Regions from separate parts of the Rhizobium sp. BK212 genome, predicted to be linked through region 3. Evidence: riboswitches for the same ligand, from Rfam matches in the RefSeq annotation. Region 3 holds a riboswitch; each other region holds the start of a gene.
The links. A riboswitch is a leader RNA that binds a small molecule or an ion and turns the genes downstream of it on or off. The one in region 3 is predicted to bind cobalamin.
Positions count from the first base shown of each region.

Region 1: linked by a shared signal. The riboswitch ahead of FHT79_RS21495 (CbtB domain-containing protein) and the one ahead of FHT79_RS06000 (ABC transporter substrate-binding protein) in region 3 are both predicted to bind cobalamin.
Region 2: linked by a shared signal. The riboswitch ahead of cobU (bifunctional adenosylcobinamide kinase/adenosylcobinamide-phosphate guanylyltransferase) and the one ahead of FHT79_RS06000 (ABC transporter substrate-binding protein) in region 3 are both predicted to bind cobalamin.

Region 1 covers NZ_JACIFS010000007.1:23,695-27,550, reverse strand. The annotation lists gene FHT79_RS21505 (bifunctional diguanylate cyclase/phosphodiesterase) at 1-862, opposite strand, end outside; gene FHT79_RS21500 (histidine phosphatase family protein) at 1,404-1,958, opposite strand; adenosylcobalamin (AdoCbl) riboswitch at 2,047-2,189, shown strand; gene FHT79_RS21495 (CbtB domain-containing protein) at 2,203-2,412, shown strand; gene FHT79_RS21490 (CbtA family protein) at 2,526-3,272, shown strand; gene FHT79_RS21485 (hypothetical protein) at 3,322-3,856, shown strand, end outside.
Region 2 covers NZ_JACIFS010000003.1:14,443-18,298, forward strand. The annotation lists gene FHT79_RS10065 (chloride channel protein) at 1-1,239, opposite strand, end outside; cobalamin riboswitch at 1,498-1,894, shown strand; gene cobU (bifunctional adenosylcobinamide kinase/adenosylcobinamide-phosphate guanylyltransferase) at 2,116-2,625, shown strand; gene cobW (cobalamin biosynthesis protein CobW) at 2,630-3,679, shown strand; gene cobN (cobaltochelatase subunit CobN) at 3,684-3,856, shown strand, end outside.
Region 3 covers NZ_JACIFS010000002.1:196,624-200,479, reverse strand. The annotation lists gene FHT79_RS06010 (DsrE family protein) at 1-174, shown strand, start outside; gene blh (bifunctional sulfur transferase/dioxygenase Blh) at 357-1,637, shown strand; cobalamin riboswitch at 1,912-2,162, shown strand; gene FHT79_RS06000 (ABC transporter substrate-binding protein) at 2,344-3,360, shown strand; partial or broken gene FHT79_RS05995 (iron ABC transporter permease) at 3,357-3,856, shown strand, end outside.

The DNA of each region.
Region 1 (3,856 bases), on a different contig from region 3:
GCTGGTAGAAGGGTTTGATCGCCTTGTTGGAGATCGCGGCGCGCAGCCTGGTTTCCAGTGCGGCGCGTTCGGTCACCTTGTCCTGCATCGAAGGTTCGAAGACGAAATAGTGGTTCGGTCCGCGTGATTTCGCCTCATACATGGCGAGGTCGGCACGGTGGGCGGCGTCTTCCAGTGGTTCTGCTCCCTCGGCCCAGCGGTCGTAGCCGACGCTGGCGCCGACCTCGACGGCAAAGCCATCGATATGGATCGGCCGGGTGACCGCCTGGATCAGCAGCTTGGCAAAACGCTCCTCGCGCTGCGCCGTCAGAGCGAAGGCGACGACGATGAATTCGTCGCCGCCGAAGCGATAGACGCAATCGGCATTGCCGAGTGCACAGATGCGTCTGGCAACCTCGATCAACAGGACGTCGCCGCCCTTGTGGCCCACGAGATCGTTGACTTTCTTGAAGCCGTCGAGGTCGACGGAGAAGAGGGTGACGTTGCGATCCCACTCCTCGATCTCGGCCTCATCGTCCTTGATCGGCCGCGAGAGGATCTTACGCTCGAAGGCGTAGCGGTTCGGCAGTTTGGTGAGATGGTCGTGGGTTGCGGTCCAATCGGCCTTTGCCTGGGCGATGGCGCGCAGTTCCGTTTCCTTGCGCAGGTCGGCGATGCGCAGCACCGAATAGATGAAGCTCATGGCGCCGGCGATGCCGAGCGCCAGAACGAGCTTGTCGGCGCCGTACTCGCCGAAACCGGTCATGAAGAAGACAAGGCTGTCGTCAAGCTGCAACAGGGTGCAGAGGAGCCAGAGAGTAATCCCGAACCCGACGATCGAAACACATTGCCTTCCGGCCCTGCTCTGGAAAAATACCGGCACTGCGCCTTCTCCATCTCCACCCTTCGCGGAAATAGCACGAAAGTCTGAAATGTTCGTTGAAACCAGAAGGCGAATTATCGGAGGCGGCAGCCTCCTGATGTGCCGTCGAGGGACCGTGGGCGCCAGAGGAAAACGCCGAGCGAACCCTTGTCGTGGTTGGCAGAATGGCGGGCGCGGAAAAAAACGAAGGCGAGCGTGCCATGGCATCGCTCGCCCTTTTTCGTGCTTCAGGCGGTGACGATCAGCAGCGGGACGCTGACGATGAGACCGACCAGAACTGTGACTGTGGCGACACGCATCAAACGCAGGCGCCGCGTGCGCTCCCCACTCCAATCATATGTCATTCTTCCATCTCCTTGGGATAAGGAAGTAGTCCCCGCGAAACCGGGTTCAACAGAGATGACGCGATTTGCTTGTGTAAGGCTGGATAAGATCAGGACTCGCTAAAGCATCGGTCCGAAAATCGGAATCGATTTTCGGACCGATGCGAGGACTGAAAGTGTTAGAGCGTCCTTGTGCGTCCGAAAGGACGCACGGCGCTCTAATGCTGGAAGCGCAGAGACCAGCGCCGTCCATTGCTGGTCATGCGAATGACGGCGAGCGGCTCGATGTCGCTCAGCCAGAAAGAGGAGAGCGGCGCCTGAAGCACATGGGCGACCGCCGCCCGGATGACGGCTGCGTGACTGACGGCGATCACATGGCCGCCGAGGGCGGATTCGCTCTCCATCCAGTCGGCGACGCGTGTTCTCAAATCAAGAAGGCTCTCGCCGCCATGCGGGGCCGCTTCCGGATCGCTCATCCAGGCCATGAGGTTCTCAGGCTCTTCCGCCTCTATCGCGGCGATCGATCTGCCGGCCCAGCGGCCATGGTCGCAGTCGCGAAGCGCCGGATCGATCCGGGCTTGGAGGCGGAGCGCGTCAACAGTCTGGCGGGCGCGCAAAGCGGGGCTCGTGGCAACGCGATCGGCGTGGGGCAGGGCGGCCATCCTGCCGGCTTCTTCCGCCGCCTTGCCTTCCAGCGGTTCGTCGAGCGGGAACAGGGCCTTGCGGCTCGCCATCGTCGCGCCGTGGCAGATCCAGGTGAGGCGCGTATTCACGGTCGTTCTGATCTCCGGGAGTGCGGCTATGGCGCCGCAGGACGGCCCTTGGCCGACTTGTGAAGTTTCGTTGACAGTCTCTTCGGCGTGCAGATATAACCGTGCTGTTGCGGGTTTGGAAGCCGGTGGAAATCCGGCGCGGTCGCGCCACTGTGACCAGCGTGTCGAAAGCTCTTCGCGCTGGAAGTCAGACCCTACTGCACAAGCACTCTTTCGACTGAACGCGTCATTCCCGGAGGAATACATGTCTGACACCACTTTTGCGCCCGTCGCGGCACCGGCGCCGATCCCCCTGGGAGAGATCCTGCCATGGGCGATCTTCGGTGGCCTGCTGATGCTCATCGTTCTCTATTTTGTCGGCACCGAGGAAGGCGCGATGGCGCTGTTCAACGGGATGTATGTGCACGAATTCGTGCATGACGGCCGTCATCTCCTCGGCTTTCCCTGCCACTAGAGCGCGTCGCGATCTTTCAGATTCGCGCCTCACTTTAGGTCTTTGTTTTCGCATGTCGTTATCGCAAAACCGCTGCGCACTTTTGCGCGACATGCTTTAGGGGAGTTCCTGACATGGTTGGAAATCTTCTGCTTCGCGGCATGCTCGCGGGCCTGATTGCTGGCATCCTCGTTTTCGCTTTTGCGCATATCTTCGGCGAGCCGCTGGTCGATGCGGCGATCGCCTTCGAGGAGGCGACTGCCCAGGCGGCCGGTGAAGCTGCCGAACCTGAAATCGTCAGCCGCGCCACGCAGGCCGGTCTCGGCCTTTTCACCGGCGTCATGGCCTACAGCGTTGCCGTTGGCGGGCTCTTCGCTCTCGCCTTCGCTTTCGTGCACGGCCGTTTCAGCAGCCTTTCGGCGCGCGGCACCTCGGCCGTCATCGCCATTGCCGCCTTCGTGGCGATCGTCCTCGTTCCCGGTATCAAGTATCCGGCCAACCCGCCGGCGGTCGGCAATCCCGATACGATCGGCGTCAGGACCGAACTGTTCTTCCTGATGATCGTCGTCTCGCTCGCCGCGCTGATTGCCGCGGTGGCGCTGTCGCGCCGCCTCGCGGAGCGTTTCGGTCTCTGGAATGGCGCGATCATCGCCGGCATCGCTTATCTCGTCTTCATCGGCGTCGTGCTCTATCTGCTGCCGCCGATCAACGAGGTGCCGGAGAACTTCTCGGCGATGGTCCTCTGGCGGTTCCGCACGACTTCGCTCGGCATGCATGTGATCCTCTGGACAACCTTGGGCCTTACCTTCGGAGTGCTGGCGGAAAAGCGGCTTGCCGTTAAGGACGGTCAACGCGGCCGGCCGGCAACGGCATTTCACTGAACGCATCGAAGGGCACCGCTTGCCGGCGCCCTGAACTTTTCGGGCGGCCATGACAAGCAGCAGAACCATACCACTCGTGTCGACGGCGTTAGCCACCGCCGTCTTTTTTTGTGTGGTTGCTGGAAGCGCTCTTGCCCATAGCCCTAGCGGCGGCGGCAGCCATACCGGACTGGATATTCCGGAAATTTCCCATGGCGAGATGGCGGTGATTGCAGACTATCGCAGTGGGATCATCGACCTTGCTTCCCGTGCCGTCGATACCAACGAGCCGTTCCGCCGCGTCCTGAACTATGCCGAGATCCAGTATTCCTATTGTCTCTGGGGCCGGGTGCCGGGCAGCGTGACGGACGAGGAAAGCCCGTTCAACGAATGCGCCCATGCCTATCTCGCGGCGGCCAAGGCGGTCTTGCTGTCGATGCGCGAGATGCCGCAAGAGAGGGCTGCCGCGAATGAAATCATTTCCGCCGTCGACGCCGACATGACGCGGCGCGGCCTTGCGCTCGTCACCTGCCGGTTCAGCGGCGAGGCCTTCAACACCGCCGATGTCATCAAGCCACACTGGGGCAAGGTGCCACTTCATCCAG
Region 2 (3,856 bases), on a different contig from region 3:
GGTGATCGGGAAATCGCCGGTGATTTCGAGCGCCAGGAACGTCATGGTCAGCGGTCCGCCGATAACGGCGACGGCAAGCGAGCTCATGCCGACCACGGCATAGATGACGGGGGTCAGCGTCGCATCGGCGAAATAGGGTCCGCAATAGGCAAAGAGCTTGCCGAGCAGGGCGCCCATGAACAACGAGGCGAAGAACAAGCCGCCCCTGAAGCCGGAGCCGATCGAGATCGCCGAGGCCAGGGATTTCAACAGGAAGAGACCGATCAGTGTCGGGATCGCCACCTCGCGGGAGAGGTTGAGATGCAGCGCGCCGTGGCCGGCCGAGAGCACCTGCGGCGAGATCATCGCCAAGAGCCCGACGATGACGCCACCGAGCGCCGGGCGGAAGGGTGGGGCGATCGAACTCTTGCGCGCCAGTTCCTCGACGAAGGAGACGCCCTGCATGATCAGGATACCGATGCCGGCGCAGAAGGCGCCGAGCAGCAGCGCCGGGATATAGTCGGCCGGCACGACCGAGCCGAAGCTGCCGATATCGATGGTGAAATCACCATCGGCAAGCAGCCTTGCGACAAGGGTGGAAATGAGAGCTGAGACGACGACGGGTGTCAGCGACACGATTGTATAGGTGCCGATGATCAGCTCGAAGGCATAGAAGGCGCCGGTCAGCGGCGCGTTGAAGGCTGCGGCGATGGCGCCCGCCGCGCCGCAGCCGACGAGGATGCGCAGGTCGGAGCGGCGAAGCTGCAGCTTCAGGCCGAATTTCGAGGCAAGGCCGGCGGCAAGCTGGGTATAGCCGGCCTCCAGTCCGACCGAGGCGCCGAACCCGTTGGAGATCAGGTTCTGGACGGCAACGATGATGCTGTCGGTCAAGGATAGACGGCCGCCATGCAGCGCATTGGCTTCGATCGGGTCGACCATCGGCTTCTTGCGCCGTTTCGCCAGCACCAGGAGCAACAGGCCGAGCAGGGCGCCGCCGATGACGGGCGCGGTGAGCAGCAGCATCTTGTTCTCGATCTCGGATGAGCTCAGCCGCTCGCTATCGGCGATGCCGAAGACCAGCTGATGCAGCTCGCTCGAGACGTAGCTCATACCGGTGACGGCGAGACCCGAGATGATGCCGACGACGGCGCCCGCCAGTGACAGGCCGACCTCGCTGCGGCGGGTCAGCGCCCGCAGGCGGCCCGGATCGAAGAAAACACGCAGCGCCCGGAAACGGCGCCGATCCAATTTCATAAGCATGGCTAGACAACTAGGCGGGGAGAGGCCCGGTCAAGGGCGGAGATGGTCGCGCAGTCCGCTTGCGACGCAATTGCGGCGAAAAGCCGGCGCCCGGGACAAATATTTATGACGTAAGCCTATGATAAATGACGATATTTTAGGTAGAGTAAGTCGTGTTGATAGGGTTGGGCCATCTGGTCGGAAGCTGACCGGCCGTCAAGGCCGGTTGACTTCACACCCCGGCTTGCCTAACCATCCCTCAACGGATGGTCGCCCGACCATCCTGACATAACGGATGGTTCCGGATCGGTGTTGCGCCCTTCCGGATGAAAAGGGAATGTGAAGGGGCGGACCCAAACCGGGCGCCTTCATCACAGCCGACCCCGCGACTGTAGAGCGGTCAGGGTCTTCCATCCGGCACCGAGCCTTTCCGGCCGGCGGCTTGCAATCATGCAAGCGGGCGGGATGGGCGATATGCCGGAAAAGCCACTGGAGATGCATGGTGATCAACCGGGGTCGGACGCCTCTAAATCTACGAATCGTCCACCTTTTCACCAATGCAGCCGGGAAGGCGAGGATGATCCGCCGGCACGATCAGGGCGACCGGTTTCCGGTCTGCCCCGATCGCGGCCGATAACCGCGAGCCAGGAGACCTGCCATTACGTGCCGGGCCAGAAGCCCACACCTGGGCACTACGCCCGTTGCCAGCACGGAGGTTGTCTTGGCTGAACGATTGAATTCAGCGCGGCCTGGTGCGGCGCTCGCGACGCCTCCAAGCAGCCCTGCAAGAGGAGTGCTTTCGGCCGCTTATGTCGAATACTCGGTCCCCCCAGCAGTCGAAAAAGGTGCACTCGGAACAAGCCACGGCTACGCACCCTCCCTGAGGAGCGTCTGAGCATGACCACCATCTTCATCCTCGGCGGCGCGCGCTCTGGCAAATCCCGCTTCGCCGAAGCTCTCGTCACCGCGACCGGCCTCGACCGCCACTACCTTGCCACCGGCCGGGCCTGGGACGAGGAGATGCAGGCGCGTATCACTCAGCACAAGGCCGACCGCGGTCCGTCCTGGACGACGCATGAGGAGCCGCTCGATCTCGTCGGCAAGCTTGGCGCCATCGACGGCGAAGGGCGCATCGTGCTGATCGACTGCCTGACGCTCTGGGTCACCAATCTGATGATGGAGGAGCGCGACATGCCGGCGGAATTTGCAGCGCTCGCCGATTTCCTGCCCGCCGCGAAGGCGCGGCTCGTTTTCGTTTCCAACGAGGTCGGCCTCGGCATCGTGCCTGACAATCGCATGGCGCGGGATTTCCGCGATCATGCCGGCCGGCTGCACCAATCGATCGCGGCGAAGGCCGCCGAAGTTTATTTCATCGCGGCAGGCCTGCCGCTGAAAATGAAGGGTTAAGTTCATGAACCAGCAGAAAATTCCCGCAACCGTCATCACCGGCTTCCTCGGCGCCGGTAAGACCACGATGATCCGCAACCTGCTCACCAATGCCGGCGGCAAGAAGATCGCGCTCATCATCAACGAATTCGGCGATCTCGGTGTCGACGGTGACGTGCTGAAGGGCTGCGGCGCGGAGAATTGCACCGAGGACGACATCATCGAACTCACCAATGGTTGCATCTGCTGCACTGTCGCCGACGATTTCATTCCGACGATGACGAAGCTGCTCGAGCGCGAACAGCGGCCCGACCACATCGTCATCGAAACCTCGGGCCTCGCCCTGCCGCAGCCGCTGGTCGCCGCTTTCAACTGGCCCGATATCCGCACGCAAGTGACCGTCGACGGCGTCATCACGGTGGTCGATAGCGCCGCCGTTGCCGCCGGCCGGTTCGCCGACGACCATGATGCCGTCGATGCGCGCCGCGCCGAGGATGAATCGCTCGATCACGAAAGCCCGATCGAGGAGCTGTTCGAGGATCAGCTCACCTGCGCCGATCTCATCGTGCTCAACAAGACCGACCTGATCGACGCGGCAGGTCTTATCAGGGTGCGCGACGAGGTTGCCTCCCGCACGGTGCGCAAGCCCGCGATCATCGAGGCGAAGAACGGCGAAGTCTCGGCCGGCATCCTGCTCGGCCTCGGTATCGGCACCGAGGACGATGTCGCCAATCGCAAGTCGCATCATGAGCTGGAGCATGAAGACGGCGCGCCGCACGACCACGACGAGTTCGACAGCTTCGTCGTCGATCTCGGACCCGTTGCCGATCCCGCCGGCTTCGTCGAGAAGCTGAAGACGATCATATCAACCCATGACGTGCTGCGCCTCAAGGGTTTCGTCGATATCGCTGGCAAGCCGATGCGCCTGCAGCTCCAGGCTGTCGGCAGCCGCATCGATCATTATTTCGACCGCGCCTGGGCTCCAGGCGAAAAACGCACGACGCGCCTCGTCGTCATCGGCCTGCACGAGATGGATCAGGACGCGGTGAGGACGGCAATCGAAGAGCTGGCATAAACCAATGCATCTGCTTCTGGCCCAGCAGGGAACGATCAGCGACGGCGAGGAGGCGATTGACCTCGGGCAGACGCCGGGCGAAATCCTGTTCCTGTCGGCTGCCGACAGCGAGCTTGCCGCGATCGCGGCCGCCCGTCGCGATCGCGGTGGGCAGCATTCGTTGCGGCTCGCCAGCCT
Region 3 (3,856 bases):
CTGTCGATGCTGATCGAGAATTTCCAGCAGCGCGGCGGCACGATCTGGGCCTGCCCGCCCTGCGTGACCTCGCGCGGTTACACGCAGGAGGACATGCTCGACGGTGTCGTCATCGTCGGCGCCAGCGCCATGCATGCCGAGATCAAGGAGGGCGCTGCGACGCTGTCGTTTTGACCGGAGGAGCCGGGCCGGGCGGAAGTATGAGGAGCCTCTCCCGCCGGTTTCGTCAGGCTTTGCGGGCCGGCGGCAAGCTCGGGGATGCGACAAGTGGTCTATTCTTGCGCTCGGCAATATACTTGTGAGATTGTGTCGATATACATGCGATAATGCCTGATGAGGGCAGCGCGGGGGCTTCGATGACATCCGTGAGGGTCAATGAGCTGATATCGGTGACGGGGCAGCCCGGCGCCGCGGACTTTGGTGCTTTCGCGGCAGACGGCTTTGCCGCCGTCATCAATGCCCGGCCGGATGGCGAGGAGCCGGGGCAACCCGGTAATGCAGCGGAGAAGGCTTCAGCCGCCGCCGCCGGGCTCGCCTACAGCTTCGTGCCGGTGAAGGGGGCCGAGATTACCGAGGCCGATATCCGCGCCTTTCAGGCGGCGATAGCTGAGGCGAAGGGGCCGGTCGTCGCCCATTGCAAGAGCGGCATACGGGCGCTGACGCTTTATGCGCTGGGCGAGGCGCTGGACGGGCGGATGAAGTCCGGGGATGTCGAGGCCTTTGGTCAAGGCCTCGGCTTCGATCTTGCCGGCGCGCGGCGCTGGCTGGAGAAGCGGGCAGGGCAGGTACCTCATGTGAAGGCCTTCTTCGAGCCCCGCACCTGCAGTGTGCAATATGTCGTTTCCGACCCGGCGACGAAACGCTGCGCCATCATTGACCCGGTGCTCGATTTCGACGAGATGTCGGGGGCGACGGGCACGGCCAATGCCGACGCCATCCTCGCCCATATCGAGAGCGAAGGGCTGACGGTCGAGTGGATCCTCGACACGCATCCGCATGCCGATCATTTCTCCGCTGCGTATTACCTCAAGGGAAAGACCGGTGCGCCGACGGCGATCGGCGCCCATGTCACCGACGTGCAGGCGCTCTGGAAGGAGATCTACAATTGGCCGGCGCTCGCGACCGACGGCTCGCAATGGGACCGGCTGTTTGCCGATGGCGAGACGTTCGAGATCGGCACGCTCAAGGCCCGCGTGATGTTTTCGCCCGGGCACACCCTCGCCTCGATCACCTATGTGATCGGCGACGCCGCCTTCGTGCACGATACGGTGTTCACGCCGGATTCCGGCACCGCCCGCACGGATTTCCCGGGCGGCAGCGCCAGCGCCCTCTGGCACACGATCCAGGCGATCCTGTCGCTGCCCGAGGAGACCCGGCTGTTTTCCGGTCACGACTATCAGCCGGGTGGCCGCCACCCGCGCTGGGAAAGCACGGTTGCCGCCCAGAAGCGCGCCAATCCGCATATATCGGGCATCGACGAGGCCGGCTTTGTGGCGCTGCGCCAGGCGCGCGACCGCACGCTGCCGAAGCCGAAGCTGATGCTGCACGCGCTGCAGGTCAATATCCGCGGCGGGCGGCTGCCCGAGCCGGAGGAGAACGGCCGGCGGTATCTGAAGATTCCGCTGGATGCGTTGTGACGGGGCGGCCCTGGCAACCGCCGCATCGTTCAAAGCGTGCTTCCTATAGCAGCCCCGGCGAAGTCATCCCCACCAATAGCAGCCGGCACCCATGTTCCCCGACTGCTTCATAGGCAAGGCAGTTTATCGCAAGGAAGCGCTTTTCGCCGCAATATCAACCGACCGCCACCGGCAGTTTGCGCACCGAACGGCGGCGCGCAGCCATGCGCGCGATATATTTATCCGCCGGTGGTGCGGCGCCCTCTGAATAATCATTGACGGCGCGCGGGCAGGCGACGTAACTGGGGGAGACGGTTCCCTGAAGATGACTCCAAGGGGATTAATAGGGAACACGGTGAGGACGACCCAGTAGGGACCGAGACCGTGGCTGCCCCCGCAACTGTAAGCGGATTGTCGATCTCGGGGTTGATCGCGGAGCGATCATGCCCTTGGCCTAAAGGCCACGCCACTGCGGATATCGCGGGAAGGCGGATGAAAGACGGATATCCGCAAGCCAGGAGACCTGCCGTCAATCGCGATCCAATCAACCGGGCGGGGATGCCCGGACAAGGAACAGACATGATTGTCCTTCTGAACCTTCGCCTGATATCGGCATGCATCCGTCTCGATTGGGCCTCCCGCGGCTAGTCTACGCGTCAGCGTGACTTCAGCGTTGCGTATATGCGCGCGGCGCGGCCGTGCCTGTTTTCCCATCATCGAGGTTTTCATGCGTCAATTTCTCGCCATCATGACATTTACCTTCGGGCTGGCCGGCCTTGCGGCACCAAGCTTGGCCGCGACCCAATATCCCCTGACCGTCAGCAATTGCGGCCAGCAGGTGACGTTCCAGAAGGCGCCCGCCAGGATCGTTTCGATCGGCCAGGGCATGACTGAAATTCTGTTCTCGCTCGGCCTTGCCGACAAGATCGCCGGAACCGCCGTCTGGGTTGGCCCTGTCCTGCCGCAATATGCCGAGGCCAACAGCAAGATAAAACGCCTCGCCGACAACGATCCGAGCTTCGAATCCGTCGTCGGGCAGGAGCCCGACCTCGTGGCGGCCGAGTTCGAATGGCATGTCGGCGCGCAGGGCTCCGTCGGCAAGCGGGAGCAGTTCAAGGATCTCGGGATCAATAGTTATCTCGCGCCGGCCGATTGCGTCGCCAAGGTCAACACCGATGGCGGCGACGGTGTGCGTGGGGAGCTGTTCACGATGGACCTGATCTACCGGGAAATCGCTGAACTCTCGGAGATCTTCGACGTCAAGGAGCGCGGCGATGCGCTGATTTCCAAGCTGAGGAAGCGCGAGGCGGATGCCGTGGCGTCGATATCGGGCGCGACGGGCAAGAGCCTGCCGGTCGTCTTCTGGTTTTCCAGCAAGGAGGTCAACGGCGACGCCTTCATTGCCGGCAAGAACAGCGCGCCTGCCTATATCCTCAAGACGATCGGCGCGAAGAACGTCGTGACAACCGAAGAGGAATGGCCGCTGGTCGGCTGGGAAACTATCGCCCAGGCGAACCCGGCGGTGATCGTGCTGGCGACCATGGACCGTCGCCGTTATGCGGCCGACGATCCCAAGGTCAAGCTCGACTTTCTCGAGAACGACCCTGTGACCAGGGAACTCGATGCCGTCAGGAACAGGCACTTCGTGATGATGGATGCGCAGTCGATGAACCCGACGATCCGCACGATCGACGGCATCGAGACATTGGCGAAGGGCATCAAGTCCTTCGGCCTGGCACAGTGAAGACAGTATCGCTCAGGCAGCAGGGATGGTGGGCGCTCGCCGCGCTCACCATTGCCGCGCTTCTCCTTCTTGGACTGATGATCAGTCTCGCCGTTTCCATCGGCGAGATTGCCATCCCGCTTGCGACGACGGCTGAGGCGGTTTCGAACCGCCTGTTCGGAACCGATTTCGAGCTCAGCCGCATCCACCAGGGCATCGTCTGGGATTATCGGCTGAGCCGCGCCCTGGTCGCGGCCAGCGCCGGCGCGTCGCTCTCGCTCTGCGGCGCCATCCTGCAGGCGCTGCTGCGCAATCCGCTGGCCGAACCCTATGTGCTCGGCATCTCCGCCGGCGCCTCGACGGGAGCGGTCTGCGTGATGATTCTCGGCTTCGGCTACGGTATTCTCGGCCTGTCGAGCGGGGCCTTCATCGGCGCAGTCATGGCCTTTTTGCTGGTCGGCTTCCTGGCGACGGGTGCGGGGGAAACCGGCGAACGCATCATACTGTGTGGCGTCGC